Regions from separate parts of the Lysinibacillus sp. FSL R7-0073 genome, predicted to be linked through region 4. Evidence: riboswitches for the same ligand, from Rfam matches in the RefSeq annotation. Region 4 holds a riboswitch; each other region holds the start of a gene.

Region 1 (7,622 bases), 2.4 Mb from region 4:
AATCACTAGGAACAGAGCGGTTTAACAAGCAATTATGCCATCCAATTCCAGGGTTATGGACAGCAGAGGATACCGTTTTTAAAGGAATCTCTGACTGGAGCTGAATAAAGTGTTCCGTTATTATAAAATGTTCTTTTTTTATTACAGCTCGCTGTTGATAGTCGCTTGCTGCAGGCATCATCGTAATTTGTGGTTTAGGAATTTCTGGATGAGCATAAGTAGCTACTCGTGCTTGATAAATTTCTTCGATCTGAGAAGCAATTAATACTTCATGTGGTGCCCCGAAAGCTCTCATTTGTCCACTTTCCATGAGCAATAATTCATCACAATAGAGAGAGGCTAAATTCATATCATGTAATACCATCACTACCGTTAAACCACACTCCACAGCTTCCTTCCGCACCATATCTAAAATTTGCCGCTGATGGGCAATGTCTAAATGATTTGTCGGCTCATCTAGCAGTAAAATTTCCGCAGTTTGAGCAAGAGCCTGTGCAACAAAAACTCTTTGCTGTTCACCACCCGATAAGAATTCCATCGGTGTATGCTCATAACGTTTTATGCCTGTTTGCAGCATTGCATGTTGAACTGCTTGTTCATCTTGCTCAGACCAACTTGAAAAAAAGCCTGTTTGATGTGGATAACGTCCAAGCGAAATAGCCTCTCTTACACTGTTTGAGAAAGCGTTCGCATGGAGCTGTGGTAAAACAGCCATTTTTTTTGCTAAAGCACGGGCATTGTAGGAAAGAATGCTTTGTCCATCAATAGAAATAGTGCCCTCAATTGCTGGTAGAATACCACTCATTACCTTTAATAATGTGGATTTCCCACTACCATTTGGCCCTAAAATGCCAAGAATCTTTCCTTTTTCAACTGTAAAGCTTATATCCTTGACGATCGGTACGTCTTCATAACCACCTGATAGATGTTCAACAACAATCACGCCCGTACCCCCTTGCCTCTTCGTTGCTTATAAAAAATATAGGAAAAAACAGGCGCTCCAATAAATGCAGTAATGACACCAATGGGCAGTTCCCTTGGCAAGATGATGGTTCTTGCAACTAAATCACAAATAATAAGTAATGTTGCCCCATTAAAAAATGATAAAGGAAGTAAATGACGGTGATCAGAACCCCAAATCATTCTTGTCATATGTGGTACAACTAACCCTACAAAGCCAATTGTGCCTGAAACAGCAACTGCTGCTCCAGTTAGCATGGAGCCACCTACTAAAATCAAATACTTACTTCGCTTTACATTGACACCTAAATGCTTCGCTCTTTCTTCCCCATATAACAAAACATTAAGCTCACGTCTCTGAGTCCACAGCATAAGGGAACCACCAATGACAAATGGGATAATCATTTGAACATACGGCCAGCCACGCATAGAAACAGAACCGAGTAGCCAGCCGATTACTTGGCGCAGTTCCTCTCCCGATAAAGCAATCATTAACGAGATTAACGACCCTAAAAATGAACTAAAGATAACACCTGTTAAAATCAGTGTTTCCATCTTTAAAGAACGGTCCACTACTCTAGCAAAGCTCATCACTATCACCATTGTAATGATCGCGCCTATCATGCTAAAGGTAGGTAAGGCATACAAGCCTACAACAGGTATAGAAATACTAAAAAAGATTGTCATGACTGCGCCGACAGAAGCACCAGATGAAATACCTAATGTATATGGATCTGCTAATGGATTTTTGAGCAAGCCTTGGAAAGCCGCTCCCGCAATGGCGAGAGAAGCTCCTACTAGCCCCGCTAAAAGCACACGGGGAAGGCGAATTTTCCAAAAGATATTGGCAGCTGTTTCATCAACTGACTGATTCCACAGCACTTCTATCGGAATATGAACAGAGCCTATAGCGACGCCACACCAGATGCTAATGATAAGAAGCGTACATGTTAATACATAGGCTGTTGCTACTTTTTTCACTTAAATACCTCAGGGTAGATAGCTTTTGCTAATTCCTCAAGGCCATCCGCTAAACGTGGTCCCTGACGGCTTGTTATGCTTTCATCTACTTGCACAATAGCATTATTTTTCACTGCATTTATTGTATCGAAACCAGCACGCTTCGGTATTTTTGTTAAAATATCAGGTACATAACTATATGTCACCACGATGACATCTGGATTTTTTGTGATAATTTGTTCTGCACCAATTTCATACCAATTATCACCGTCTGCTGCTACATTTTTTGCATGGATCATCTCCAGCATTGCGTTCATAAATGTGCCTTGTCCAGCTGTATAAATATTAGGTTCATCAGAGGCTTCTACAAAAACGTTCTTAGGTTCAACGTCTTTCACTTTCGCCTGTACCTCTTCCACTTTCGCTTTCATGTCAGCAATGATTTTTTCAGCTTCTGGTAATTTCCCTGTGGCACGCCCAAGCTGTTCAATCGTTGTATAGGTTTCATTAAAATCTTGGGCATTTTTTACAACAAATACTTTCACGCCCGCCGATTCAAGCTGTGCTATGGCTGATTCCGAAAGAGACATGCTAGATTCATGTGCAAAAACGATATCTGGCTTTAAGGCAATAATTTGTTCAATATTGTACTCCATGCCACCAACCTTATCCTTTTCAGCTACCTCTGGTGGATAATCGTCGTTGTCTGTAACCCCTACTATTTCATCCTTTAAACCTAGGCCAAACAATATTTCTGTATTACTTGGAATAAGTGACACTATTTTCTCAGGAGGAGCCTCTAGTGTAATATCCTTCCCAATAGCATCCGTTATAGTCATAGGGAATGTTGCTTCTTCCGCCTTAGATGTTTCTTGTTGTGTTTGCTCCTCTGTAGTTGTGGAATTGTCTTTTTTTGCCTCTTGTCCACAAGCTGCTAGCAACCCTATCGTTAAAAATGCCGATACCCCTATTTTCCAAAATTTCTTCATGTGAATCCTCCTTCGTTGATTTGTGCGCTCCTGTATTAGAAGTATTCTTCATCAAAATAAGACCCCTCATCTTCGAATGATGAGGGGTCAAAATCGCACCAAAAAACTGATACAAAATCCACCATCCTATCCTCGTAGGCTGTCATGTCTATGCTATAAAGGCAGGTCTCCTGGCTTGTGCTCATTACATTTTTTCAAGCCTTCCCGAAAGCTTCAGTGGCATCATTTGAAAAAACTCACACTTACAGTGGCGGGACCGCATCGGAGTTACACCGATTTCCCTTTTCACTTTACATAAGTAAAGAACCTTTATAATATTCAGTTGATTTTATTATACATGAAATTAAAAAAAGTCGCCTCTATATCAAGGCGACTCCAAAGGTTGTTAGACAATTTCAGCAAAATACTGTACGGTTTTCATCGGAGCACCAATTGTTCGTAATGACCAAGTCTGCTCTAAATAAACATCTGCTAGTTTTTCATATTTCCCACCAAATTTTTGTGCCCACTCAACTGCTATGATACTTTCATATAATTGAGCCATTTTTTTGGCAATATCCTTTGCTTCAAACGTTTTTGTTGCTTCATCGAGCGCACTAAAAACTTGTAAGGTTGCCGATAGTTTAGTTAATTGCTCTTGAACGATTTTCACTAATGAATGGTCTGTTAATACTTCTAATCGCTCGCTCATCTCTTGAACAAACAATTCATGTGCCCTGTATTTATCCACTAAGCGAATAAGCTCCAAAGCTAGTATATTAGCCGTACCCTCCCATACCGTCAACACTTGCGCATCTCTCAGTAAGCGTGGTGTTACAAAGTCCTCAATATAGCCATTCCCGCCATGTAGCTCAATTGCTTCACTTGCATAATGGACCGCCTGCTCTGCCGTTTCCTTTTTCATAATGGCAATATATAAACGGTTCATGATGATGTCTTGTTCTGTTCCCTGACCACTTGTCACTTTATCGTATAATTGAATAAGATCAAAAATCGTGGCTACTTCTACGTGCAGCTTAGCGGCATATTTACCCAATGTATCCTGGATCATAGGATACTGTGTTAAAGGTTTACCAAAGGCATATCGATTTGACACATAGTGCTTCGCCTCTAAGAAGCCACGGCGCATAATACCAATGGATGCCACAGCATTACAAATTCTTGATAAATTAAGCGCCTCCAGCATATAATAAATCCCTTTATTTTGATCACCAACTACATAAGCAAGTGCTCCATCAAACTCAACCTCAGCAGATGGAACGGCTTTCACACCTAATTTATCCTTTAGTCGTCGAATACGAAGATGGTTAGCCGATCCATCTTCATTACGCCAAGGAACTGCAAATAGAGTTAATCCTTTAGAGCCTGCTTGTGCACCCTCTATTCGTGCCAATACCATTGCAACCCCACACATCCCTGCATTGGAGGCAAAATACTTTTCACCATAGAGGCGGTATTCATTCCCCACAAGTTTTGCTTCTACTACATTCGCACCAACATCCGAGCCTCCTTGTCGCTCTGTTAAAAAAGTGGCTCCCTCATATAGCTCCATATCGCCTGTTGCACAAACATGCGGTAAGAAGCGCTGCTTAACTTCTTCCTCTGCATAATGGTCTAATAAATAGGCAGTGGCCATCGTTAACGTCACAGGGCAATAAAAACCGGGCTCCGCATGTGACAGTAAATAACCTTGTGCAAAACTATAGACATAATTCCCTTTGTGACCTAGTTGGGGAATATCTTTATGTACATAGCCAACAATCCCCGTATTATATGTCTCCTCGATTGTTTTTTTGTAGCCGTCATTGACCCATACCTCTGAAACCTCTTCGCCATAGGCATTATACCTTTGAAGGCGAGGCTCTCCTTGTCGATCAGTATGTTTCGCTCTCACGTCTATAGCACCCGCACATAGCTCACCAAAGTCCATCAATTCCCGATGCGCATAAGATAAAAATTCTTTATCCAGCATCATTTCCAACACTTTTTGAAGCGTATCATCATCTGTAAAGAAATTGCTTGTGCCTGCTATTTCCTGTTGTAAAACTTTCATGCTATCTCACCTCTTGTCCTTTCAAAGATTGTTTTAAAATTTTGCCCGAAGCATTCCTTGGTAGCGCTTCCACTTTTTCAAAAATACGCGGTATTTTATACTTAGCAAGCTGCCCCTCTAAATGATCTTTTAGAGCCTCTTCATTAATATCCTGTTTAGCGGAATAAACAGCCTTCACTGTCTCTCCCCATTGTGGATGTGGAACACCAACCACTGCCGCTTCAAATATCCCCTCAAAGCTTAAAAGGCAATCTTCAATTTCTTTCGGATAAATATTGACTCCACCCGAAATAATCACATCTTTTTTTCGATCAACAATCCAAATAAAACCGTCTTCATCCTTACGAGCTAGATCTCCTGTTTTTAACCAACCGTCTATAAAGGCCGCATTGGTTGCCGCTTCATCTCTGTAGTAGCCAAGCATATTACCCTCACCAAATAAAACGATTTCCCCTACTTCTCCTGCTGGTACATCTTCGCCACTGTCGTTAACAATACGTATCTCTGTACCTAAAGGTGCTCGCTGTCCAATACTCCCAGCCTTTCCTTCATGCTCCTTGCCAAATAGCAATGATCCACTTGGTCCCGCCTCTGTTAATCCATATACGCATGTTAAATTAGTTGTGCGGAATGCCTGTTGAATAAAACGAACTTCGTTTTCGGATAAAGGTGCACCTCCATATACCCACCATTTCATGGAGGACAAATCAGCAGATTGCAATCTTGGCATCTGAGCTGTTAATAAATAAGCAACAGGTGCGCCAAAGAAATGCGTCGTTTTTTCCTGTTCAACGGAATCAATTAATAAGTCTGGTGTAAAAGTTGGCGTTAACACATTTGTAGAGCCTACAAATACACCTGCCATTAAAAATAAATGCAATGGAGCCGAATGAGTTAATGGCATCATTAGCAATATACGGCTTTCAGGCTTGACCTCCATTTCAACTGCAATCATTTGCGCAACTGTTAAAATATTACGATAGCTAAACAATACGCCCTTTGGTTTCCCAGTCGTACCTGATGTGTACAGAATAGTCGAAGCATCATCCTCGTTTAACTGACATTCAATCGGTTGGGCACTGGCACTTTGAATCAATGTTTCATAATGAAGCCAGCCTGCTAATTGTTGTCCTGTTTTAATTTTTAACGGTATTACGGCAATATGCTGGACTGCCGCAAAAATGGCTTCATGAGCAATAATCGCTTTTGCCTCAGCATGCTGTGCCACATACTCTACTTCTTGTAATGTAAACTTAGCATTGACCGGTACAACAATAGCACCCATTCGCTGAAGAGCAAAATAGCTCACGACAAACTCTACAACGTTAGGCATAAAAATCAGAACTTTATCTCCCTGCCTTACACCCTGTTCTAATAAGGCATGACTAAAACGGGTCACTTGCTCATCTAAATCATGATAGGTCACCCTCCTACCATGACAAATCACGGCTTCCTTTGTTGGATACTTACGGGCATTACGTGCTAATAAATTGGAACTATTCATCGTGCATCTCTCCCCTTAAAGTCGTTAATTTTTCATTAAACATGCCGTGCATTTGTTGTAATTCATTTCTCATTTGCGTAAGCTCAGCTATTTTACTATCAATCTCTTGAATCTTTTGCTCTCCGTATTCAACGGTTCGCTCCAATTGCTGAATTCCAGAGCGGTCAAAATCAAAAAGTAACACCATTTCCTTGATTTCCTCCAGGGAAAAGCCGTAACGCTTCCCTCTGAAAATAAGCTTGAGCTTCGCTAACTCTTTTTTCGAAAAGGTTCGTTGATTCGTAGATGAACGTTGAGGACAAAGAAGCCCAAGCTCCTCATAATAGCGAATTGTGCGTGTGGACACTTCGAACTCCTTAGCCACCTCTTGAATCGTCTTCATGATCGTCTCCCCCTTCCTGATTGGCAACAGTATACCATTGACGTTAACGTAAACTTCAACAAAATTTTCGAAATAAACAGAAAAATATAGTCCAAAGCAGAAAATTTTAATGATTAGCCATTACTCTCGTATCATTAACTACCAATTATTTAATGTGTTAACCTGCTTTCTATCAATAAAAAAAGCCCCTAACACTTTTCCTGTTAGGGGCTAAGATGGACTATTACATTTTTTCTGGTGCTGACACGCCGATTAAACGAAGCGCATTAGCAATTGTTGTACGAACAGCAGTAATTAATGCTAAGCGAGCTTCTGTTAGCTCTTTGTTTGAAGCATCTAATACTTTTTCTGCATTATAGAAACTATGGAAAGCAGCCGCTGTTTCTTGAATATAATTTGCGATACGGTGTGGTGTACGATGTTTTGCCGCATCAGCTACCACTTGTGGGAAATCGCCTATTTTTTTCAATAAATCAATTTCTTTTTCAGCTGTTAACAGGTTTAGGTTTTCACTTGTAGCAGCAAAACCTTGTTCATTGGCAGAACGTAAAATTGATGAAATACGTGCATGTGCATATTGTGCATAATACACTGGGTTTTCATTAGATTGCGATACGGCAAGGTCAAGGTCAAAGTCCATATGAGAATCGCCTGCTGTTTTTACGAAGAAGTAGCGAACTGCATCTAAACCAACCTCTTCCACAAGCTCGCGCATTGTTACTGCATTGCCTGTACGTTTAGACATTTTAAATTTTTCACCGTTTTTATAAAGCT
Region 2 (7,622 bases), 1.6 Mb from region 4:
AGAATTCGAATTCCAGGAAGAGCATGTAGTCATTATAGGAGCTCACTTAAATTCTAAAGGAGGGGATGGCTCACTTTGGGGACCAACTCAGCCGCCAGTATTAGAATCAGTAACAAAACGTCTTCAGCTTGCTCAAGCCATCAATGATTTTATCCATGAAGGTCTTGCCATCAATCCGGATATAAATATCATTGTAGCAGGGGACATGAATGACTTTGAATTCACTCCAGCACTTGAAACATTGAAAGGTGATGTATTAACGAACATGGTGGATAAAGCCCCAGAGACAGATCGTTTTACGTACTTCTTCCAAGGGAACAATCAAGTGTTGGATCATATTTTAGTTTCGAATAATCTTGCTGACGTTACAGAAATAGACTTGATTCATATTAATGCGAACTTTACAGAAGCACAAGGGCGAGCATCGGATCATGACCCTGTATTAGTTCAAATTGATTTGAAAGCAGGAAAAGAAGAAATACCAACACCAATAGTACCTGAAAATGTATATAGCTTTAATAACTATAAGACTGGTAAATTAATAGTGAATCGTCCAAGCATTTCATTAACGTTAGGAAAAAATACCAATATTAAAAATGGAATTGCAGTATTTAGTCAATATGCAGAATTCCATGGTGAAGGATTTGCAGACAAAACTGTAACGATCAGTCCTAAAAAAGGAAATGCGATTATTGATTTTAAAGGTACGAAAATGGGCGAAATTATTATCGAAGGAAAACATGTGAAAGAAATCCGTAATTTACCTGATGGAGCGACCATAACGTATACAAAAGGGGCTTCGGCTGAAGAAATTGAATTTAAGTAACGACTACTAGCAGAAAGAATGTAAAACATATGCCAATCATTTAGGGCTTGTTAAATTAAACTGCATGGACAGTATTCATGAAGATCAGTATTATAGAAAAAAATTGCCATTCCACATTTGGAGTGGCTTTTACTTTTCTCTCCTCAAACATTGAAAAATGGATATTAGGTTAATTTCCATAAAGTGGATAAAAAGTTACTTTTATAAAATGAGTAAATGTACTTAACCTAACGGTGATTAGTCGGTATTTCAAACATGAAAACGAAAAATTTGACGAAAAAAAAATAAATAGATATTATGGATATGTTAAGTCTTTAATTCAGACAAGCTAAACGTTATTTAAGCTTTGTCATCCTTATTGAGATAGCTAACATTAAGGTATCAATGACTCATATTTTGTTGGCTTAACAAATGAAAAAGATATCATACATATAATTTGCGATGTCTTTTGCCTTAATTACGGATATTAAAGGTCTGTAATGTATTGTGATGTGGAGGGAAATAATGATGAATAAATATGATTGTATGATTATAGGTGGAGGCCCTGCTGGGTTAAGTGCTGCCTTAACATTAGGAAGGGCGCGCAGAAAGGTTGTACTATTTGATAATGGAACAAATCGAAATCGTGTAACTCAGGAGTCACATGGCTTTTTAACAAGAGATGGGATAAAGCCACAAAAATTTAAGAATATCGCAAGTAAAGATATAGAATCCTACCCTTCTATAACAATGATGGATCAAACCGTCATCGAAATAATTAAAGATGATATAACTGGTTTATTTCTAGTCAATACTTCGGAAAATAAATCCTATGTATCTGAAAAAATACTGTTAGCTACTGGAATACAAGAGGAATTTCCTCTACCGCAAATCAGACAATATTATGGTAAAAGTTTGTTTAGCTGCCCTTATTGCGATGGTTGGGAGCTGAGAGACAAGCCATTGGCTATCATAGCAGAAAACGAGGAGCATATTTGTCATATGACGAAATTGGTTTTTAATTGGTCACAGGATTTAATCGTTTTTACGAATGGTCATCAACTTTCCGATAAGGTTCAAAATGATTTTGAACATAAAAAAATTAAGGTGTATACAAATGCTATTAAAGATTTACATGGAGATGATGGTAACTTATATAGTGTTGAATTAGAAACAGGTGAAAATATTTTAAGAGCTGGTGGATTTGTTGTGCCAAGTTTTTATCGTCCAAATAAATTTGCTAAACAGCTAAATTGTCAAGTTGATGAAAACGGATCAATTATGACTGATGGGGCTGGACGAACAACAGCAGCTGGAATATATGTTGCAGGTGAAACGGAAAAGGGTGGTCCCTCTTCTTTAATGATTGCTGCTGCGGAAGGATTTAAGGCTGCTTCAAGCATAAACATGGATATAACAATAGAAAGATTTTAAGTCAATGCTTAGCTGATGAGTACATGAAATTCATCAGCTATTTTTAATATGACTAGTCAAGCTGGAGGAGAATGAACTTGGTTATGTTATACTATAAATAAATATAGAATAACTAGAAAATGTACACATTCATTATAAATTAGTTTAAAAGGGAAGAACGGTTGGTTGCCTCTCACCTGTTTGTTGAGCACATATTAGTAGTCGGCGTTATGTTATGACGAAGGAAAATTTGTGATGATCGTAAGGGAGGAGTCCTACTTTAGACTCGTACAACGAAAAAATCTACGAGGATAGGATGTATGGAGTAGGGTGCATGATTTACATCATACTCATAGCTTAAGTCATAATTGCATCTTTACTGTAAAGGAAAGATGCCTTTTTTATGAATAAAATTTCTTTAGGGCAACGTTTTTAGGTAAATAAGCGACTATTATTTTACTTCCTATTTTTTAATAAAATAATGCTATCGCTTACATAGTTCTATTTTTATATAATTATGTTTTAGTTCTTTCGTTCAAGGTTATGTCAGAAAATACGAATAGTCTCAAATTGATGAACTTTTATTTCTCGATTTACTTTTTATATAAAGGATGGTACACTTAAAACTATCGAAAAACAATATATTGTGTTCGTTTTATGTGGGTACTACTATATGTAGTTTAATAGGGAAGTTCGGTACTATTCCGACGCTGTCCCCGCAACTGTAAAGCTGACGATGATTGTAACCACTGTGCATTCGCATGGGAAGGAAATCAGAGATTGAAGCAAAGCCAGGAGACCTGCCTATATAAAACAAATTTATCATTTCTTCGGGGATTAAGAGATGGGAACGTCAGTATTTTTAGTATGTTAACGTTTCCATTTAAGCTATCTCTCTAGTAGAGGTAGCTTTTTTATTTTATGAAAAGAGGGATTACTATGAAACTTTATACGAAAACAATCTGTCCAAAATGCCTTTGGGTAAAATCTGAATTACAACGAGCAGGACTTGAAGCAGAAATTGTTAATATTGATCATGATGAACAAGCTAAACAAACAATTATAGATGCAGGTTTTTTAAGTGTGCCTGTTTTAGAGGTGGATGAAACATTTATAGGCGATGTGCAGGAAATTGTTTCTCGTATTGAGATGATTACACTATGATCGTTTACGCTAGTCGTACAGGAAATGTCCGTAATGTAGTATCTAAATTAAGGGCAGAATCTATTGAACTCTCTGAGGAATTAAGCTTGAATAAGCCTTACCTTTTAATTACATATACAGATGGCTTAGGTGACATTCCAGCAAAAGTGCAACGTTTTTTAGAAAAAAACAGAGATTTTTGTAAAGGAGTAGTTGCTAGTGGCAATAGTAACTTCGGACATAATGTATTTGGCGGTGCTGGGGAGAAAATTGCTACTACCTATCATGTACCCTTAGTGAGGAAATTAGATTTACGTGGCAATCAAACAGATTATGAAGCAATACAAACGTTTTATGAAAAGAGGGTAATGGGATGAAAACATATTTAAAGCTTAATAATGACGTTCTGAATCGTTATAGTACAACGGGGCTACTAGAGTTAGAAAAGGACCGTGAGGCTACTCGCCGCTACTTTTTAGAATATGTCAACGTACGTTTACGTTATTTTATAGATATAGAGGAAAAAATCCGCTATTTAGTTGATGAGGGATACTACGAAAAGGATTTTATCGACTTGTACGAGATGGATTTTATAAAGAAGCTGTACAAAAAAGCATATGATTATAATTTCCGTTTCCCATCATTTATGAGTGCTAGCAAATTTTATGACAGCTATGCTATGAAAAGTCGTGATGGGGAAGAAATTTTAGAAAAATATGAGGACCGTATTGTCATTATTGCCTTGTACTTAGCACAAGGGAACACTGTACTAGCAAAACGTTCTGTAGAAGCGATGATGGAAGCCTATCAGCCTGCAACACCTACTGCCTTAAATAGTGGGAAAAAAGCCCGTGGTGAATTAGTAAGTTGCTTTAAATTATCAATGGATGACTCTATGAATAGTATTGCTGAAAATATTGGTTATTGTTTAGAGCTATCACGTCTAGGCGGAGGGGTCGGGGTCAACTTAACGGATTTACGTCCTTTGGGTGATCCAATTAAAGAAATACTAAATCGTGCAAGTGGTGTTATCCCAGTTGCAAAACTATTAGAAAACTCATTTAGTTATTCCAATCAGCTCGGTCAACGAAATGGCTCAGGAGTAGTTTATTTAAATATTTTCCATGCAGATATAGAGAATTTCATTTCATCAAAAAAACCAAATGCTGATGATAAAATTCGCCTCGCAACACTATCAACAGGAATAATTATTCCAAGTATATTCTTCGATCTGATGAAACGTGATAAAGATATAGTGTTATTTAGTCCATATGATATTTATAAAGTTTATGGTAAACGAATGTCGGAAATTTCAATTTCAGAAATGTACTATGAACTACTTGATAATCCTAAAATCCGTAAAATTAAACGTTTGAATGCGCGTAGACTCTATACTGAGGTGAAAAAAGCTCAATTTGAATCAGGTTATCCTTTCGAAATTTTTGATGATAATGTCAATGACGTACATCCACTAAAAAATATCGGTCGCGTAAAAATGTCAAACCTATGTACTGAAATCTTGCAAGTGCAAGAAACTAGTATCATTACAGATCAAGATCAACCGAACGAATATGGGTTAGATGTGTCGTGTAATTTAGGGTCAATTGATATTCATGCAGCGAGTAAAGTAAATGATTTTGAAACATTAATCGATACAGCTATGCACTTATTAACGAATGTGTCACAAATGACATATATTAAAAATGTCCCATCGGTGGCAAAAGCGAATCGATTAATGCACTCAGTAGGGCTAGGTTGTATGAATCTCCATGGACATCTTGTTACGGAGGGCATCATGTATGGCTCGAAAGATTCTATTGATTTCATGGATCGCTTTATGGAAGCAATGAACTATTATTCTCTTAAATCATCGATGGAAATGGCTAAAGAAAAAGCAGAAACGTTCTACCGATTTGAAGATAGCGATTATGCTTCAGGTAGCTATTTTGATCAATATGTAAATAAGAATGAGGAAGAGCTATCACCTGCTGTGTTAAAAGCACTTGGGAACATTCCAATCATCACTAATAAAATGTGGGAATTATTAAAGGAAGATGTAATGAAATATGGTCTATTTCATTCATATCGTTTAGCTATAGCACCAACTGGCAGTATTTCGTATATTCGTAGCTGTACGGCATCCATCTCTCCTTGTACAGAGCGTGTCGAGGTTCGTGATTATGCAGATAGTCGAACAATTTATCCAATGCCACATTTAACAAATGAAAACAGTCATTTATATGTAGAGGCATATGATGTGGATCCTTATGATTTAATTGATTTATACGCAGCTTCTCAAAAACACGTTGACCAAGGTATTTCAATGACTCTTTATGTCACTGACAATTGGACAACAGAACAACTAGCTAAAGTATACATTTATGCATGGGTTAAAGGGATTAAGTCCGTTTACTATGTTCGTCAACGATTACAAAGCTTAGAGGAGTGTGTAGCATGTCAAATATAGTGTATGAGGCAGTCAACTGGAACAAGGCAACAAGTGAACTTGCCCAAATTTTCTGGGACCAGCAATGGAAGCAAATTTGGTTTCCTGAAGAAATTGCAGTGAGTAAAGATATTAAACAGTGGAAAAGTTTTGAGCATCAGGACACGTATAAAAAAGTGTTTGCAGGATTAACTTTGCTTGATACCGTTCAAACGAATATAGGGATGAATCGTGTTGCTGCTTATACAGACGATCTACAGGAAAAGGCTGTATTAACCGTTTTTGATGCATTTGAGGCAATACATGCTAAATCATATTCTTATATATTTACAACGCTTTGTACAAACGAGGAGATAGACGAGCTCTTTGAATGGGTAAAGAAAAATGAATATTTACAATATAAGGCAAATAAAATTGCGGATATTTATAATAGTATTGAAGAAGGGGACTCTGAGAGCTTATGGAAAGCGATGTTCTCATCCGTTATGCTTGAATCTTTCCTTTTCTATTCTGGCTTTTTCTACCCATTATACTTAGGTGGACAAGGTTTTTTAAGAAACAGTGCTGAAATTATTTCACTCATTTTGCGCGACGAATCCATTCATGGAGTAGCAGTAGGTTTTTTTGCTCAAAATCTATATAAGCAATTTTCTAAAGAAAAACAAGAAGCTTTACAATTATGGGGTTATGAATTACTGCTGGACTTATACCAGAATGAAATGAAATATACAGAGGATATTTATGCGGAGACAGGATTATCGCCTGAGGTAAAAGCCTACGTGCGTTATAATGCTAATAAAGCCTTAATGAATGTCGGCTTTGAAGCCATGTTCCCTGAAGAAGAAGTGAATCCGATTGTCATGAATGGAATTCGTAATGAGGGCTCCACATATGATTTCTTTTCACAAAAGGGGGCTACCTATGCCAAAGCAAAAGTAGCGCCAATTACAGATGACACATTTAATTTTAATCGTTAGGATGAAGAACAATGAACGTAGAAGTAAAAATTAAAAGAATGCATGCAGATGCAATACTACCAATGCAAGCTAATCCTGGTGATGCTGGGATGGATCTCTATTCCATTGAAACTGTAGAGATACCCGCTGGTGGGACTAAATTAATTAAAACAGGAATTCAAATAGAATTACCTAAAGGAACGGAAGCACAAATTCGACCAAGAAGTGGACTAGCCTTAAAACATAGTATTACAGTGCTCAATAGCCCAGGAACAATCGATGAAGGCTATAGAGGGGAAATCGGTGTTATTTTAATTAATCATGGTCAAGATACGTTTTTAGTAGAAAAATCTATGCGAATTGCCCAAATGGTGATTCAATTTGTCCCTACTATTCAACTTCTTGAAGTCAACGAATTATCTCAAACGGTTCGTGGAACTTCTGGATTTGGAGCGAGTGGTACAAAATAAGATTAAGTTTTGAATAGGCCTATGTCAGGATTGAGTTTGGTATGTACTGAACTCAATCTTTTTTTTGATCCAATCAATTATATTCAAACAACCACTTAAATTGTCACATTCGTGTAACGTAAGTTCAGTAGAATTTACATGAGGTGATAATATGAGAGAAATAAATCATAGGAAAAGAATGAAAAATAAGTTCAACATGATAGTTTTCCTCTGGTGTGCTTTAATAGTCGTCTTTGCTACTGGCTGTAGTTCAGTGGAGCAAGAAGAGAAACAGGCAATGCCAAAGTTGCAAAATGATTTTTGGAATGAGCAAAGAAAAGGTACAAATTTTATGAACTCCACTTCTCTGCCAGAAAATTATGAAGAGGCTAATGAATTCAATATTGAAT
Region 3 (7,622 bases), 460 kb from region 4:
TTAGCCATTGGAATTGTTAATGGTCGTGATATATGGCGTTCAAATTTAGCGGAAGCTAACGCCACGATTCAAGCTATTGAAAAGCTCTGTGATGCTAAGGAATTGTGGATTCAACCTTCAAGTAACCTTCAACATGTACCAATATCTACTTCACTTGAAAAGAAGAAGCTGGACCCTGTTCTCAAACAAGCACTGGCGTTTGCTGATGAAAAAATCGAAGAAATTATTGACCTCACTAAATATAGAAAAAATCAAGACGGAACGCTACGTCATAATTTCTCAGCAAGTATGAAGGCCATTGAAGCACTAAAAAATCATCCAATTCGTCAAAACAAAATGATCCAGCAAGCCGCTCAATCCGTATCAACAAAGGATTTTGAGCGACATAGTGATTTTAGTCAACGTCAAAAAATACAGCAGCAGGCGTTAGGACTACCCCTATTCCCAACAACGACAATTGGCAGCTTCCCTCAATCTGATGAGGTGAAGAGAAATCGTAATGCTTGGCGAAAGAAACAATTGTCGAATGAAGACTATGAAGCATTTATTGAACTGGAAACAAAGCGCTGGATTCACTTGCAGGAGGATCTTGATATAGATGTACTGGTTCATGGAGAATTTGAACGGACAGACATGGTTGAATATTTCGGTGAGAAATTGACGGGCTTTGCCTTTACTGAAAAAGCATGGGTTGTTTCGTATGGCTCTCGCTGTGTGAAGCCTCCAATTATTTATGGAGATGTTGCATGGTCTTCTTCCATTACTGTGAAAGAGTCTGCGTATGCCCAAAGCTTAACGAAGCGCTTTGTCAAAGGGATGCTGACGGGGCCAGTGACCATTTTAAATTGGTCCTTTGTACGCAATGATATTTCTCGAAAAGATGTGGCTTATCAAATTGCATTAGCACTTCGCACGGAAGTGGAAGCACTAGAATCGGCTGGCATCTCCATTATTCAAGTGGATGAACCAGCACTCCGTGAAGGGTTACCTCTTCGTAAAGAAGAATGGGGGGCTTACTTAGACTGGGCGGTCAATGCCTTCAAACTTGCTACATCGAGTGTTAAAGATGAAACACAAATTCATACACATATGTGTTACTGCGAATTTAACGATTTCATCGAACCTATTAGCGCGCTAGATGCTGATGTGATTTCCATTGAAACATCACGCAGCCATGGAGAGCTTATTTCTTCCCTTCAAGTAAATCCTTATACAAAAGGAATCGGATTAGGTGTTTACGATATTCATAGCCCACGTGTGCCGAGTGAAGGCGAAATGTTAGCCATCATGAGAGATAGCTTACAAGTTCTTGACAAGCATCAATTTTGGGTTAATCCTGACTGTGGCTTAAAAACAAGGAAAGAGCCAGAAACAATCGCGGCTTTAGCTAATATGGTAGGCGCTACTAAAATATTGCGTCAGGAGGTGAAGGAATCTATATCAAGATAACGAAAACAACATAATAAAAAGAGTTAAATAAAGATCAGGTTATCTACCTGGTCTTTTTGTATAGAGGTTTTATTATATTCAGAAAATAAAATTGACGTGAACATTTCAGCATGGTATGTTTATTACTAATTTCAAATATTGCATTACAAGTTTGAATGAAATTATTTTTCATTCAATTAAAAGGAAAATGGGTGTAAATCCCATGCTGTCCCGCAGCTGTAAATGAGGAGTTTTGTTTCGATTACCACTGAGTTCTTTCTTGGAAAGGTGAAGCAAAATGATGATTCATAAGCCAGAATGCCTGCTTGTAAGAAGATTCATTGATGATCTACGAAAGATAGGGAGATGGATGGAAGCTTACGTATTGTAGGTTTATCTGTCCTTATTCTAGTAGAATAAGGTTTTTTTATGCCTTCTTTCTATTCAATTTGTAGATATGAACAGGGAATAGAGATAGGAGACAAAAGATGAGATGGACGAAGTATTTACTGCCTTTCATGCTTGTTTTGACCTTGAGCTTTCTAGCAGGTTGTACAAGCTCGGAAAAGGACAAAGGAAATTTAGCATCAACAGAACAGACAGATGAAAAAATGATTACCATTGGATGGCCATTAGATGTAGGTCCATTAAATCCCCATACATATTTACCAAATCAGATGACTGCTCAAGCCATGGTTTATGAATCTTTAGTGGAGTATAACGATGAAGGGACAATTACCCCAAAGCTAGCAGAAAGTTGGGACATCTCAGAGGATAAAACTACCTATACGTTCCATTTACGCAAAGATGTTAACTATTCGGATGGGACTGCCTTTAATGCTGATAATGTGATTCGCAACTTTGATGCGGTATTAGCGAATCGTGACATGCATTCTTGGATGGGTATGGTCAACCATATTAAAGAGGTCGTCAAAGTAGATGAATCAACAATACGGTTGCAATTAGATAAACCATATTACCCTGTGTTAAACGAATTAGCCTTTGTCAGACCATTTCGTTTTTTAGGGGATAATGGCTTCCCGAACGGTGATGCGACAAATGATTCCATTCAATCAGCTATTGGCACAGGACCATGGGTATTAGCCGACTATAAAAAAGATGAATTTGCTGTATTTAGCCGTAACGAACATTATTGGGGTGAAAAACCTCTCGTAGATAAAATAAAGGTTAAGATCATTCCAGATTCGGAATCCCTTTCGTTAGCCTTTGAAAATGAAGAATTAGATGTCATTTATGGTCGAGGGATTATTAGTTTAGATAACTATACGTACTTAAGAGATAGTGGCAAATATAAAACAGCTACATCTGAGCCGTTGTCTACGAAAGCATTACTGTTCAATACTCAGTCTGGACCGTTAGCTGAGCTAAAGGTTCGACAAGCTATTCAGTATGCTATCAATAAAGAACAAATGGTAGATAGTATTACACATGGTACAGAAAAAGTGGCAAACACGCTATTTTGGGATGCCATTCCTTATGCCAATATTGATTTAGCACCTATTTTATATAATCCTGAAAAGGCGCAGAAATTGCTAGATGAAGCGGGCTGGACGCTAGAGAAGGGTGAGAAAATTCGTTCGAAAAATGGTCAACCCCTTACATTAGATTTAATCTATATTGCTACTGATGCCATTCAAAAACCTATGGCAGAGTTAATGCAAGGCGAGCTAGCAAAAATAGGGGTACAGTTAAATATTGAAGGCGCTGATGTTATGGTTGGTCTGCAAAAATTAATGGATGATCAGGTTGATATTAACTTCTGGCGAACAAATGGACCGCCAACTGATCCACATAGCTTTGCAAATGAATCAGCTACACCAAATGCTAGTGGTGTATATGAAGCAAAATTAGGCTTACCAAATGCTCAAGAGATCGATACTAACATACATCAATTATTAGTTGGTACCAATGAAGAAGAACGCGTGCAGCTTTACACGGATATTTTAACAATTTTCCACGATCAAGCATTATTCTATCCAATATCGTATGAAACGAATAATGTTATTTATCAACCATATATGAAGGATTTTGCACCACGTGCTTCTGAGTATGACATTCCATATGCACAAATGGATAAAGAAAACTAAGTATGAAAGAGAGAGTGTGTCGAACCATGACAACTCTCTTTTTATCATAGGATGGAATAGGAAGTGACGGCATGTACGAATCGACTTGGATGTTTTGTGTAAAAAGAATTCTCACACTACCATTTGTATTAGTAGGCGTATCTATTCTGACCTTTGTGTTTATTCGTTTCGTACCAGTAGAACCGGCAGAGGTCATCCTTCGACTCTCAAGAATTGCCCCAACACCAGAGGCTATACAAGCTTTACGAGAAGAATTAGGGACAGACAAGCCTTTTATCATGCAGTATCTGCTATGGGTAAAAGGCGTTTTACAGCTAGACTTTGGTACATCTTTTGTTAGTAAATTACCCGTGGCTCATGAGCTATTTGCTAAGCTACCCGCTACCATTGAATTAGCTATAGTAGCATTTATCCTAATTTTAACTTTTAGTATTCCATTAGGGGTTGTGAGCGCATTATATAAGCATTCCTTTATCGATAAAATCATTCGATTATTTACAGTAATAAGTGTATCCATCCCAACATTTTGGTTAGGGTTTATCCTACTCTATCTTTTTAGCTTAAAACTTGGCATTTTTCCAACGAATGGAAAAGGTTCGGTAGCACATATTGTTTTACCAGCCTTCACCTTAGCTTTACCTACAATCGGATTGTTCTCACAGTTTATCCGCTCTGCCGTAATCGAAGAATACGAGCAACCATATGTAAAATATGCACAGCTTAGAGGTTTGAAAAAATCGGTCATACTCATCCGACACGTGGGGAGGAATGCTGCCATACCAATATCAACTTTGTTTGGGATGACACTCGGAAATTTGCTAGGTGGTGCTGTCATAGTCGAGCAAGTATTTAGTTGGCCGGGGCTCGGTCGATATTTAATAGAATCCATAACGAATCGTGATTACCCCGTTGTACAATGCTATGTGTTGGTGAGTGCTGTCATCTATGTGCTCGCCAATTTAGGCACAGATGTATTGCATCGTTTATTGGATCCTCATCTGATGATGAAGGATAGGAGAGAGTAGAGTGAACTTAGGACGTATACATATGAGAAGATATATTAGTATCACCTTACTAATGATCATTGGTTTACTAGGACTGTTAGCCCCACTCATTATGCCTCATGACCCTTTAGCAGTCGATATTTCTAAGAAATTTTTAGCACCCTCATGGGACTATCCATTAGGAACAGACCATTTAGGAAGATGTGTCTTCTCCCGATTGCTTTTAGGGATTCGGTATTCTTTAGGTGCGGCGCTCGTCATACAAATAGTTGCTATTCTAGTAGCGATTCTATTGGGCGCATTAGTCTCCTTAAAAAGAGGTATAATAGATGCGCTATTTATTCGGATATGCGATATTTTATTAGCTTTTCCAACACTTGTACTAGCATTTGGGCTTTTAGGTGTATTAGGTCCTAGCTTGAAAAATGTGTTAATTGCACTTAGTTTGACACAGCTTATTTATTATTCGAGGCTAATCCGAGGTTTATTTATTGGCATGAATGAAAAAGATTTTATTCTAGCGGCAAGAATCAGTGGTACTACAGGTGCAAAATTAATTATTCGACACTATCTCCCTCATGTTTGGCCACCGATTGTAACGATTGTGGCATTAGATATGGGGAAGGTCATTTTAGAGATTGCGGGCTTTTCCTTTATTGGGCTTGGTGTGCAAGCTCCCACTCCTGAATGGGGAATGATGGTAAATGAAGGGAAGCAATATATCCGCCAACATCCTGAATTAATGCTATATCCTGGGCTTGCTATCGTCTTTGTTGTCCTAGTATGTAATGTTTTAGCAAGTAGTTTGAAGAAGCCTGATCAGTAAAGGGGTAGTTATGAAGAAAGTTTTAGAAGTGAAAGACTTATCGGTCAAAATTGGAGAACAGAATATTTTATCCTCCATTCATTTAACAGCCTATCAAGGCCGAGTATTAGGAATTATTGGGGAAAGCGGTAGTGGGAAAACGATGCTTTGCCAAGCTATTATGCAAGCCTTGCCGACTAGAGCGCAGATCACCAAAGGGCAAATTTTCTACCATCAACAAGATTTATTGAAGGTAACTGCTGCTCAAATGAGAGCTTATCGTGGTAGACATCTTTCTATTATTATGCAAAATCCTTCGACTGCCTTTGACCGTGTTCAAACTATTGAAAGTCATTTTCGTGAATCATTAAAAGCTCATTTTGTTATAACTAAAAATGAAATAAGACAAATTGCTATTGAAAGCATGTCAAAAGTTAATTTACCTAATCCCGAGCGCCTTTTACACTATTATCCATTCCAACTAAGTGGGGGAATGCTACAGCGTGTGATGATTGCTTTGTCACTGGCAATTCAAGCCTCTATATACATAGCTGATGAGCCAACGACAGCTCTTGATACAGTCAATCAAAAGCAGATATTGACATTATTTGATCGTGTTCGCTTGGAAACACAGGCAGCCATTCTTCTTGTGACACATGATTTAGGCGTTATCGCTGAACTTGCTGATGATGTAGCCGTGATGTATAAGGGGGAAATAATTGAACAAGCGAATGTCTATGATTTTTTTGATGCCCCTCAGCATCCTTATACAAAGAAACTATTACAATCCCGAATTATGTTTTAGAGGTGAAAAGATTGAAGCTACTAGAAGTGAGAAATATTGAGAAGAACTATGCACATAGACCATTCATATTCAAGCGAAAACAGGATGCTCCTGTATTACAGAAAGTATCATTTTCACTTCAGGAGGGAGAATGCTTAGGGGTTGTTGGACAAAGTGGCTCAGGAAAAAGCACATTGGGCCGAATTATATTAGGAATGGAAAGACCAACAGCCGGGGAGGTTCTATTTCAAGGGGTTAATCTTTATGATGCCACTAGCCAACAGAAAAAAATGATACGGAGAGATTTACAAGCAGTCTTTCAAAATAGCTATCATTCATTAAATCCAAAGCACACCATTTTTCAAATTTTAGAGGAACCGTACCTAAATTTCGAGCATTATAGCTCAGCTGAGAGACATTTTAACGTAAAGGAATTACTTGATCATGTAGAGTTAGAAAAATCTATTGCCGAAAAGTATCCTTCCCAGCTTAGTGGGGGACAACAACAGCGTGTGAACATTGCAAGAGCGCTTGCCTTACATCCAAAATTAATTGTTTTAGATGAAGCCATTAGTAGTTTAGATATGATTTTGCAAAAACATATCATTCAATTACTACAGACACTACAAAAGGATTTGCAACTTGCCTACATTTTCATTTCTCATGACCTACAGGCTACACGCTTTATTTCAGATCGCATCCTAGTCATGCAAAATGGTCAGCTAGTAGAGGAAAGTATGAAAGGTGAACCATTTAAGCATTCCGCATCACTTGAGCTATGCAACGCGATTTTACCCACTCACCCTCGCGAAAGAATTCACAAGAATACTAGTTTGGAATAATCTGAAATACCTTTGCGAATAAAGTCCTTATTAAAATTCTTACATTGCTATTTGGAAAGCTTCGTAAAGGAGCTTTCGAACTCCCATATTTTGCCCTCTAGGTTGTTTAAGAGAGCGACCGTCCTCTGTTCCATATTATTCGGAAGTTCTTCCTTACTGAAATAGGTGAGGCTTAAGCTCTCACCATCTTTCATTTCCAATACACCCCTTACATGTTTAGCTCTATAAAGGTGAATGACTGTATAGATTTCATCGCCATTCGGATAACAGTAGTAATAATCAGGTCCTGTAAAAACACCGATAAACTCAAACTCTTTAGCTACGAGTCCAGTTTCCTCATAAAGTTCACGCGCAGCAACCTGCTCTAATGTTTCGTTTATATCCATTGAGCCGCCAGGTAATCCCCAATCCAATGTATCTGAACGATGTTGAAAGAGTATTTTCTTATCATCATTAACAACAACAACTGTCGAACCAACGCTTATAATCGGTCTATTACCGATAAGCTTTCTTAATTCTGTTATATAGCCCATCCCGTCACTCCTCGTTTCATCGTAATGCAAAACAAATCGCTTTTTTAAAGCAGACTTCATAAATATAGCTCCATTGGGATTGATTAACAATCTTTTTTTGAGCGAAATAATGCTTAAA
Region 4 (7,622 bases):
TTATCAAGGCCAGAATGCTTGATAATAATCGTATCCTTACTCATCCATTTGTCTTCATTTTTAAGATTCTTACCTGCATGTTGTGAATTGCTTGCTAATACGTTCTTCGCAGTTTGTTGTGGTGTCTCCTCAGCAAAAGCTGAAGCGACTGGAACCATTAATGCAGCGGATGCTACGACAGCGACTGATTTTTTAAACCAACTTTTCAATTGTATCTCTCCTTGATGTTCTATAATATGTCTCGACTATACTAATACGGATAAACGTAAGAAAAGTTTCGCAAATGAGGAAAATTTTTCTCTGCGCTTTAAAAAACGAACAGTGATGGGCCGAACTGTCCGTTACTTTTTATTGATGATGCTCATTACGCCTCAACAAATAGCTGTTCGATCAATTGCAGTATGTCATGCTTAGAGCGAGGAACTGAAATGTTTTCTTGCCATAATTTCTTTTTTTGTAGAGCCAAGGCCATTTCGAATACCCATGGCCGCTCAAGATGTGCACGTTTTAGCAATTCTTCTTCATAAAATAAGGCGACAGGATCACCATTATAAATAATTTTTCCTGCCTCCATGACAATAATTTGATCTGCCCATTCATAGGCAAGAGAAATGTCGTGAGTCGCAAGGATAATCGTTCTTTCATAGTCTTCTAATTTGGCTAAGTATTGAAAAACTTGTGTAGCGTAATAGCTATCAAGACCCGCCGTTGGTTCATCTAATAAAAGGACAGTCGGTTCCATCGCTAATACACCTGCCATGGCCACACGCTTTTTCTGTCCTACGCTTAAAAAGTGAATGGGTTTATCAAGGAGCTCTGTCACTTCAGTTTGTTCAACAGCCCATGCTATTTTTTCTTCAATTTTTTCCGTAGACCATCCTAGGTTCATTGGACCATAGGCTATATCTTGCTTAACGGTTCCTGAAAAAAGCTGATTGTCAGCATCTTGAAAGACGATCCCCACCTGTTGGCGAAGAGCCTTTAATGCCTTTCTATTATATTGAAGTTCGTCCCCATCAAATGAAATAGTTCCGGCTGTTGGCTTCAAAATTCCATTAAAATGTTGAAATAAAGTGGATTTTCCTGCTCCGTTATGACCAAGTATAGCTATTTTTTTCCCTTTTGGAATGTTTAATGTAATATCTGTCAAAGCCTTCGTTCCATCTGCATAGGCATATGACAAGTTGTTAAGTTTGAAATAAAATGCTGTCATGAGAAGTACCCTCCGTATACGATGAGGAATATAAAAATAACCGTTATGCCTAGCCAGTTTTTTTTGCTATAGGTGCCTGTTTGATGCCAATAAACAGTTTCACCACCACGCGCCTGCATGGCAATATTAAGCTCTCGACTGCGCTGAAACATTTCAATAAACAACGCTGCAATCAGCATAGACATTGAACGTAACCATTGCATGGGTGAATGGTAGCCAAGGCGGGCTTGCTGGGCTAAATGTATTTTTTGCATGCTTTCTAAAAAAATAAAAATAAAACGATAGGTGAGTTCTACTAGCTCAACTAATAAAGGAGGGAGCCTCCATTGTCTTAGCACATAACAAATCCCTTGTACAGATGTCGTTAAAATTAAAAAATATAAGCAACTTATACTGCCAAGTACGATAAAGAATAGCTGCTGCGCGGTAGCAATACTGGCTCTCCCAATAAAAATTGTCAAGTTCATATACGTAAATGCCCCAATATGTGCTGGTAATATATGCGTTGCTGGCGCTATCGAAAGTAGGATGGATAGGAGACTTGTGAACAAGAAAAAGCCTGGTAGTAATAATAGCTTCGCATAGTATTTTATTGGAATTTTTGCGCCCCAAATGATAAAAGCACTCATTACAAAAAATGTAATGAGTGAAAGTCGCTCATCTCTCATAATAAGCGTGAATAAAAGCAGTCCTAATGAAAATATCATTTTTTCTAGCGGATGAACGAACGCTAACTTATTGAGATACGCATACTTATCAATGAATAACATATTCCTTAACCTTCTTTATGCTTGCCACGCATATAGCCAATAAAATAGCCGATAAAACCAGCACCAATAGCTGCTTGTAGCACGAATAATAAGCTTTCAATTTCACCACTAGGTGGTTCCCACAAACTATCAAACCATGGCTCATATTCTGCATTGATCTCACCAATGGCAGCTTCTGCTTCACCGTCTGCTCCACCAAATTCTGCTCCCTTTTGGACGAAGAGCGGAATAATGGCCAATAGCACCACTATTGCTAATAGTAATAAATTTCGTTTCATGTTAGTGCGCCTCCTTTGTAGAGAAAACACGTAAAGATTTTAATTCGCTAATATTATATTTTTTTAAGAAGTTCATGACAATAACTGTTAATATCCCTTCACTCACAGCTAATGGGATTTGTGTTAAGGCAAAAATACTTGCGAACTTTGTAAAGGAAGCCATAAAGCCTCCAACTTCAGATGGGAAGGCAAGTGCTAATTGAATGGAAGTCACCACATATGTACCTAAATCTCCAAGCATAGCCGCAAAGAAAACAGCTAATGAAAACGATAACCCCATTTTTTGCGCCCCTTTCAATACAAAGTAGGCGATAAACGGGCCTACAATAGCCATCGAAAATGCATTAGCCCCTAATGTTGTAATCCCACCATGTGCTAAAAGTAAAGATTGAAATAATAAAACAATTGTCCCGATGACACTCATCGCTAACGGTCCAAATAAGACTGTTCCGAGACCTACTCCTGTTGGATGTGAGCAACTCCCTGTAACTGAGGGGATTTTTAAGGCTGATAGGACAAAGGCGAACGCACCGGACAGCCCCAGAATCATTTTTGTTTCAGGGTTTTCTTCAATTGTTTTACGAATAGAGCGCAATCCTAAAATAATAAATGGGATGGAGATTACCCACCAAAAAATAGCCCATTCGATTGGTAAAAAACCTTCCATGATATGCATGGCGAAGGCACGCTTTGGCACCATTAAAAAAGCTAATAAAAAGTAACTAAGTTTCCACCAAGACAGCTTCAATTTTCTTCCTCCAAACTGTAAATAGATTTTTAGAATGTAGCGTGCGTAATAAAAAAAGCACTTCTCCGTTGTTGGAAAAGTGCATAGCTAAAAAAGCAAATAACATTCTCATCTGCTAAGCCGCACACCTATCCTCGTAGGTTGAAACGATCACATATTTTCGGCAGGTCTCCTGGCTCTAGTTCAACACTTTATAGGTCTTCCCATCCATTGGACAGTGACATTTTCTATAAAGCTCCCTATTACAGTGGCGGGACCGCGCCGGACTTAAACCGGCTTCCCTTTTAAGCAAAATGACGAGCATTTTACACCGAAAAATAGTAAGTTGTGAGATTTCACGACAAAGTGTATCACGAATTTCCATAAATATGCTATACTTTTTTTATAAAAAATTTAAAATAGAATATCAATGTAGAAAATTCTGATAACTAGTGTTTTTAGGATTAAAGGAAGCAAAGTCAATTTTTAAATAGCTTCTAACCCTCCTGTGAAATTGATAAATTTGTCATGATTTTTTAAAGAAATATTGAAATTTTAAAATAATAAGATATGATTAAGACAGTTTTCTATTATATATACGATTAAAAATTTCATATAAAACGTCGATAAGTGCTCGAAGAACTCGAGGTAATAGGGAAATTGGTGAAAGTCCAATACAGCCCCCGCTACTGTAATAGCTGATGAAATCGCAATGCCACCTGTGCAAACTAGGGAAGGTGCGACAGTAAAATGAAGCTTAAGTCAGGAAACCTGCTTATCAGATTGTGCATGCAAACTTTTCGGAGGGAGAAGTTGAAGCAAAAGCGAGGATCTTTCTTTCAATCTATTCGTTTTTATTTGGCTTCTACAAACCTTTACTCTTCGGGAGAGTAAAGGTTTTTTCTTTTTTCCAAAAGCAAATGAGGGGAGACATAAGATGACAACGTGGAATTTAGAGGGGATGAAAACACATCTCTTTATTTGCAATGGCAGTAGCTGTATGAACAAGGATGGGGAGGAAATTACCCAAGCTATACGAGATGAAATACAGCGAAACGCACTAGATAAAGAAATACATACGACTAGAACGCGCTGTAATGGACGGTGCAAAGATGCTTGTGTTGTTATTGCTTACCCCCAGGGGAATTGGTATCGTGTACCATCAACGGAGCATGCTAGAACACTTGTACAGGATTTGCATCATGAAACCTTATATAACGATCATGTTTTTACACTTCGGGAAGGGACATTACAGCGAACAGTGCAAACGACAGCCATTAAAGGGATTGAAAAGGTGAAAGAGGGGTAAAAACATGGCGCAAAAAGGGAAAATTTTCGTAGTAGGCTTTGGGCCTGGAGACTTTAAGCATATTACGACACGTGCAGTAGAGGCTTTACAACAAAGTGATATGATCATAGGCTATAAAACCTATGTTGAGCTGATTCAAGATTTAGTCAGCGCAAAATCCATTGTCAGTACAGGCATGACAGAAGAAGTATCACGTGCACAGGAGGCCGTTCGTCAAGCAGAGGCAGGAAGTACAGTTTCAGTCATTTCGAGTGGAGATGCGGGCGTTTATGGTATGGCGGGATTAGTTTATGAAGTATTAATTGAGCTAGGTTGGACAGAGGCAACTGGTATTGAAGTTGAGATTGTCCCAGGTATTTCAGCTATCAATTCATGTGCTAGTTTACTTGGTGCGCCGATCATGCATGATGCTTGTACCATTAGTTTAAGTGACCATCTCACTCCGTGGAATTTAATTGCGAAGCGTGTGGAAGCCGCAGCTATGGCCGATTTTGTTATTGCTTTATACAATCCTAAAAGTGGTCGCCGTACAAGACAAATTGTCGAAGCACAACGAATTCTTTTAGAATATCGTTCGCCTGACACACCAGTAGGACTTGTAAAAAGTGCCTATCGAGAACGTCAGGAAGTGACTATGACAACATTGGCAGAAATGTTGGAACATGATATCGGTATGCTGACAACCGTTATTATCGGAAACTCATCTACGTTTTTCTATGATAATAAAATGATTACACCGCGTGGCTACCAACGTAAATATACACTTGGCGAGGAAAAACAGCCGTTACGTCCACATCAACGTTTACGGGAAGAAAATGAGCCATGGGCGATGAATCAAGAGACAGGGACAGCACGAAATGACTTTGCGGCAGACCCTAATGCAGGGAGAATTAATAAACCCAGTATAGCCGTTATGCCAAAGCCGAAAAAAACAGCACTTGAAATGGCTACAGCGGCGCTTGCAATGGTAAAGGGAACAAGTGCTATAAAGGCTACTCCAAAGCTTGTACAACAAAAAATAGAATCAATTTTTGAATTAGCAGTGAGCCCTGGAGTGGCCAATAAATTCTTCACATCACAGCAAATGATGACGTTAGCAGAGGTCGTAGGGGAAGATGGTTCGATGGAATATACACCAGATCATCAAATCCATTTAAAAATACCTACAACAACGCCTGAACGTATCACTGAGAAGTTACAGGAAGTAGGCTTTTTATTAGCACCAATTGGTGATGTGTTATCGTTGAAGGCTTGTGATTTTTGCTACGGTGAAAAAGCAGATTCCATTCCATATGCGGAGGAAATCCAAGAAAAGCTCGGTGGTATGTCATTACCGAAAACGTTAAATATTGGCTTTAATGGCTGTGGGATGGCTTGTTATCGAGCCGTGTTTGATGATATTGGGATTGTTTATCGCAAAAGTAAATTTGATGTCTTTATTGGAGCGAAACCAGTCGGGCGTACGGCTCATGCAGCACAGCCTATTGTAGAAGGTTTGGAGCCTGAACAATTGATCCCTTTAATTACAGATATTATTGAAGAATATAAAGCCAATGCGCATCCAAACGAACGTTTATTTAAATACTTCAAGCGTGTGAAAAAGATAATGCATTTTACGTATCAAGATATGTCTTCCAAAATAAAAATAGAGCCAGCTCCGTGCGGCGACTAGTGAGGAGAAAAGAGATGAAAGCTATATTATTTGTTGGCCATGGGAGCCGTTTAGCAGCAGGAAATGATGAGGTACGTACATTTATCGAGCAAATGAAATCTCGCATTGATGAACAATATTTAGTGGAAACATGTTTCCTTGAATTTGCTTCTCCTAACATCGAAGAAGGTATTACAAACTGTGTGAAAAAGGGTGCTACAGAGGTACATGTGATCCCAATTATTTTACTTCATGCAGGTCATTCTAAGCTACATATTCCAGCAGAAATCGAGCATGCTCGTGAACATTATCCGAATATCACATTCACATATGGTCAAACAATTGGCATTCATGAAGAAATATTTGCGATATTGCAAGATCGTTTAGTTGAAATTGGATTTGATACTGATCAAGAACAGGAAGATACAGCCATTTTATTAATTGCTCGAGGGGGCAGTGATCCTTATGCAAATGGAGATTTTTATAAAATTACACGATTGCTATGGGAAAGGCTACCTGTTAAATACGTGGAAAGTGCCTTTATGGGCGTAACGGACCCACGTGTTGAAGAAGGCATTGAACGCTGTGTCAAACTAGGTGCTAAAAAAATTATCATGCTTCCTTACTTTTTATTCACGGGTATTTTAATGGAGCGAATGCATGTTATGTGTGAGAAATTCAATGAGCAATTTCCAGCATGTGAGATTCAAATTGCCAACTACTTTGGCTACCATGAACGTTTACAAAATGTTCTATTAGAACGTATTGAGCAAGCGGTGAATGGTACATCAACAGGTATGAAAGATCTTGAAGATTATCGTGCTTACGCTGCTGTTCATGGACATGCACATCATCATCATCATGAACACGACCATGGACATGACCACCACCACAACCATGATCATGAACACGATCACCACCATCATCATCATCATGAAGAGGAGCCAGTAAAATGATTTTCATGTTAGCAGGTACGAGTGATGCAAGGAATCTAGGCCTTGAATTGCAAAGGACGGGACATGCTGTAACTGCCACTGTTGTGACGGAATCTGCAGCCTCAAGTCTTGCTGACGTTGGCTTGCCTCATTTAATAGGGCGACTAACAGCGGAAGAAATGGCGACTATTATAACGGAACAAGGCTTTCAATTGGTGGTAGATGCCTCTCATCCATTTGCAGAAGAGGCATCGAAAAATGCCATGGCAGCAGCTGAAAAAGCGCAAGTTCCTTATATTCGCTATGAACGTGCCCATGAACATTATGCACACCCACTTATTACAGTCGTGAAAGATTATGAGGAAGCAGCTCAGTTAGCAGCAGAAAAACGTGGTGTCATTATGCTGACAACAGGTAGTAAAACGCTTGCTACATTTACGAAAGTTTTACAAGGCTTAGAAAATACAAGAGTAATTGCTCGTATGCTCCCACGACTTGACAATATGGAAAAATGTGAGGCGCTCGGTGTGGTACAGCGAGATATTGTAGCCATTCAAGGCCCATTTTCAAAGGAATTAAATGAAGCATTATTCCGTCAATATGGAGTGACCTTAATGATTACCAAAGAAAGCGGCAAAGTCGGCTCAGTAGATGAGAAGCTAGAGGCAGCCCTTGCCTGTTCTATAGAAACAATTCTTATTGCAAGACCCAATATTAAATATGGCCAGCAATATTCCAC

The links. A riboswitch is a leader RNA that binds a small molecule or an ion and turns the genes downstream of it on or off. The one in region 4 is predicted to bind cobalamin.
Region 1: another riboswitch for cobalamin. It lies ahead of MKY88_RS02750 (ABC transporter substrate-binding protein); the one in region 4 lies ahead of MKY88_RS14730 ((2Fe-2S) ferredoxin domain-containing protein).
Region 2: another riboswitch for cobalamin. It lies ahead of MKY88_RS06695 (glutaredoxin family protein); the one in region 4 lies ahead of MKY88_RS14730 ((2Fe-2S) ferredoxin domain-containing protein).
Region 3: another riboswitch for cobalamin. It lies ahead of nikA (nickel ABC transporter substrate-binding protein); the one in region 4 lies ahead of MKY88_RS14730 ((2Fe-2S) ferredoxin domain-containing protein).

Annotation. Positions count from the first base shown of each region.
Region 1 is NZ_JBBPAS010000001.1:561,110-568,731, reverse strand. It holds gene MKY88_RS02760 (adenosylcobinamide amidohydrolase) at 1-943, opposite strand, end outside; gene MKY88_RS02755 (FecCD family ABC transporter permease) at 940-1,941, opposite strand; gene MKY88_RS02750 (ABC transporter substrate-binding protein) at 1,938-2,909, opposite strand; cobalamin riboswitch at 3,053-3,235, opposite strand; gene MKY88_RS02745 (acyl-CoA dehydrogenase family protein) at 3,295-4,962, opposite strand; gene MKY88_RS02740 (class I adenylate-forming enzyme family protein) at 4,964-6,466, opposite strand; gene MKY88_RS02735 (MerR family transcriptional regulator) at 6,459-6,848, opposite strand; gene argS (arginine--tRNA ligase) at 7,072-7,622, opposite strand, start outside.
Region 2 is NZ_JBBPAS010000001.1:1,405,817-1,413,438, forward strand. It holds gene MKY88_RS06685 (chitobiase/beta-hexosaminidase C-terminal domain-containing protein) at 1-826, shown strand, start outside; gene MKY88_RS06690 (NAD(P)/FAD-dependent oxidoreductase) at 1,334-2,239, shown strand; cobalamin riboswitch at 2,863-3,040, shown strand; gene MKY88_RS06695 (glutaredoxin family protein) at 3,158-3,382, shown strand; gene nrdI (class Ib ribonucleoside-diphosphate reductase assembly flavoprotein NrdI) at 3,379-3,738, shown strand; gene nrdE (class 1b ribonucleoside-diphosphate reductase subunit alpha) at 3,735-5,828, shown strand; gene nrdF (class 1b ribonucleoside-diphosphate reductase subunit beta) at 5,816-6,784, shown strand; gene dut (dUTP diphosphatase) at 6,796-7,233, shown strand; gene MKY88_RS06720 (glycoside hydrolase family 5 protein) at 7,511-7,622, shown strand, end outside.
Region 3 is NZ_JBBPAS010000001.1:2,499,350-2,506,971, reverse strand. It holds gene metE (5-methyltetrahydropteroyltriglutamate--homocysteine S-methyltransferase) at 1-1,449, shown strand, start outside; cobalamin riboswitch at 1,580-1,772, shown strand; gene nikA (nickel ABC transporter substrate-binding protein) at 1,917-3,536, shown strand; gene nikB (nickel ABC transporter permease) at 3,608-4,561, shown strand; gene MKY88_RS12360 (ABC transporter permease subunit) at 4,584-5,366, shown strand; gene MKY88_RS12355 (ABC transporter ATP-binding protein) at 5,377-6,150, shown strand; gene MKY88_RS12350 (ABC transporter ATP-binding protein) at 6,153-6,971, shown strand; gene MKY88_RS12345 (NUDIX hydrolase) at 7,019-7,504, opposite strand.
Region 4 is NZ_JBBPAS010000001.1:2,956,298-2,963,919, reverse strand. It holds gene MKY88_RS14755 (S8 family serine peptidase) at 1-209, opposite strand, end outside; gene MKY88_RS14750 (energy-coupling factor ABC transporter ATP-binding protein) at 365-1,213, opposite strand; gene cbiQ (cobalt ECF transporter T component CbiQ) at 1,210-1,983, opposite strand; gene MKY88_RS14740 (energy-coupling factor ABC transporter substrate-binding protein) at 1,989-2,261, opposite strand; gene MKY88_RS14735 (energy-coupling factor ABC transporter permease) at 2,263-3,009, opposite strand; cobalamin riboswitch at 3,155-3,339, opposite strand; cobalamin riboswitch at 3,600-3,781, shown strand; gene MKY88_RS14730 ((2Fe-2S) ferredoxin domain-containing protein) at 3,926-4,297, shown strand; gene cobJ (precorrin-3B C(17)-methyltransferase) at 4,302-5,969, shown strand; gene MKY88_RS14720 (sirohydrochlorin chelatase) at 5,984-6,904, shown strand; gene cobK (precorrin-6A reductase) at 6,901-7,622, shown strand, end outside.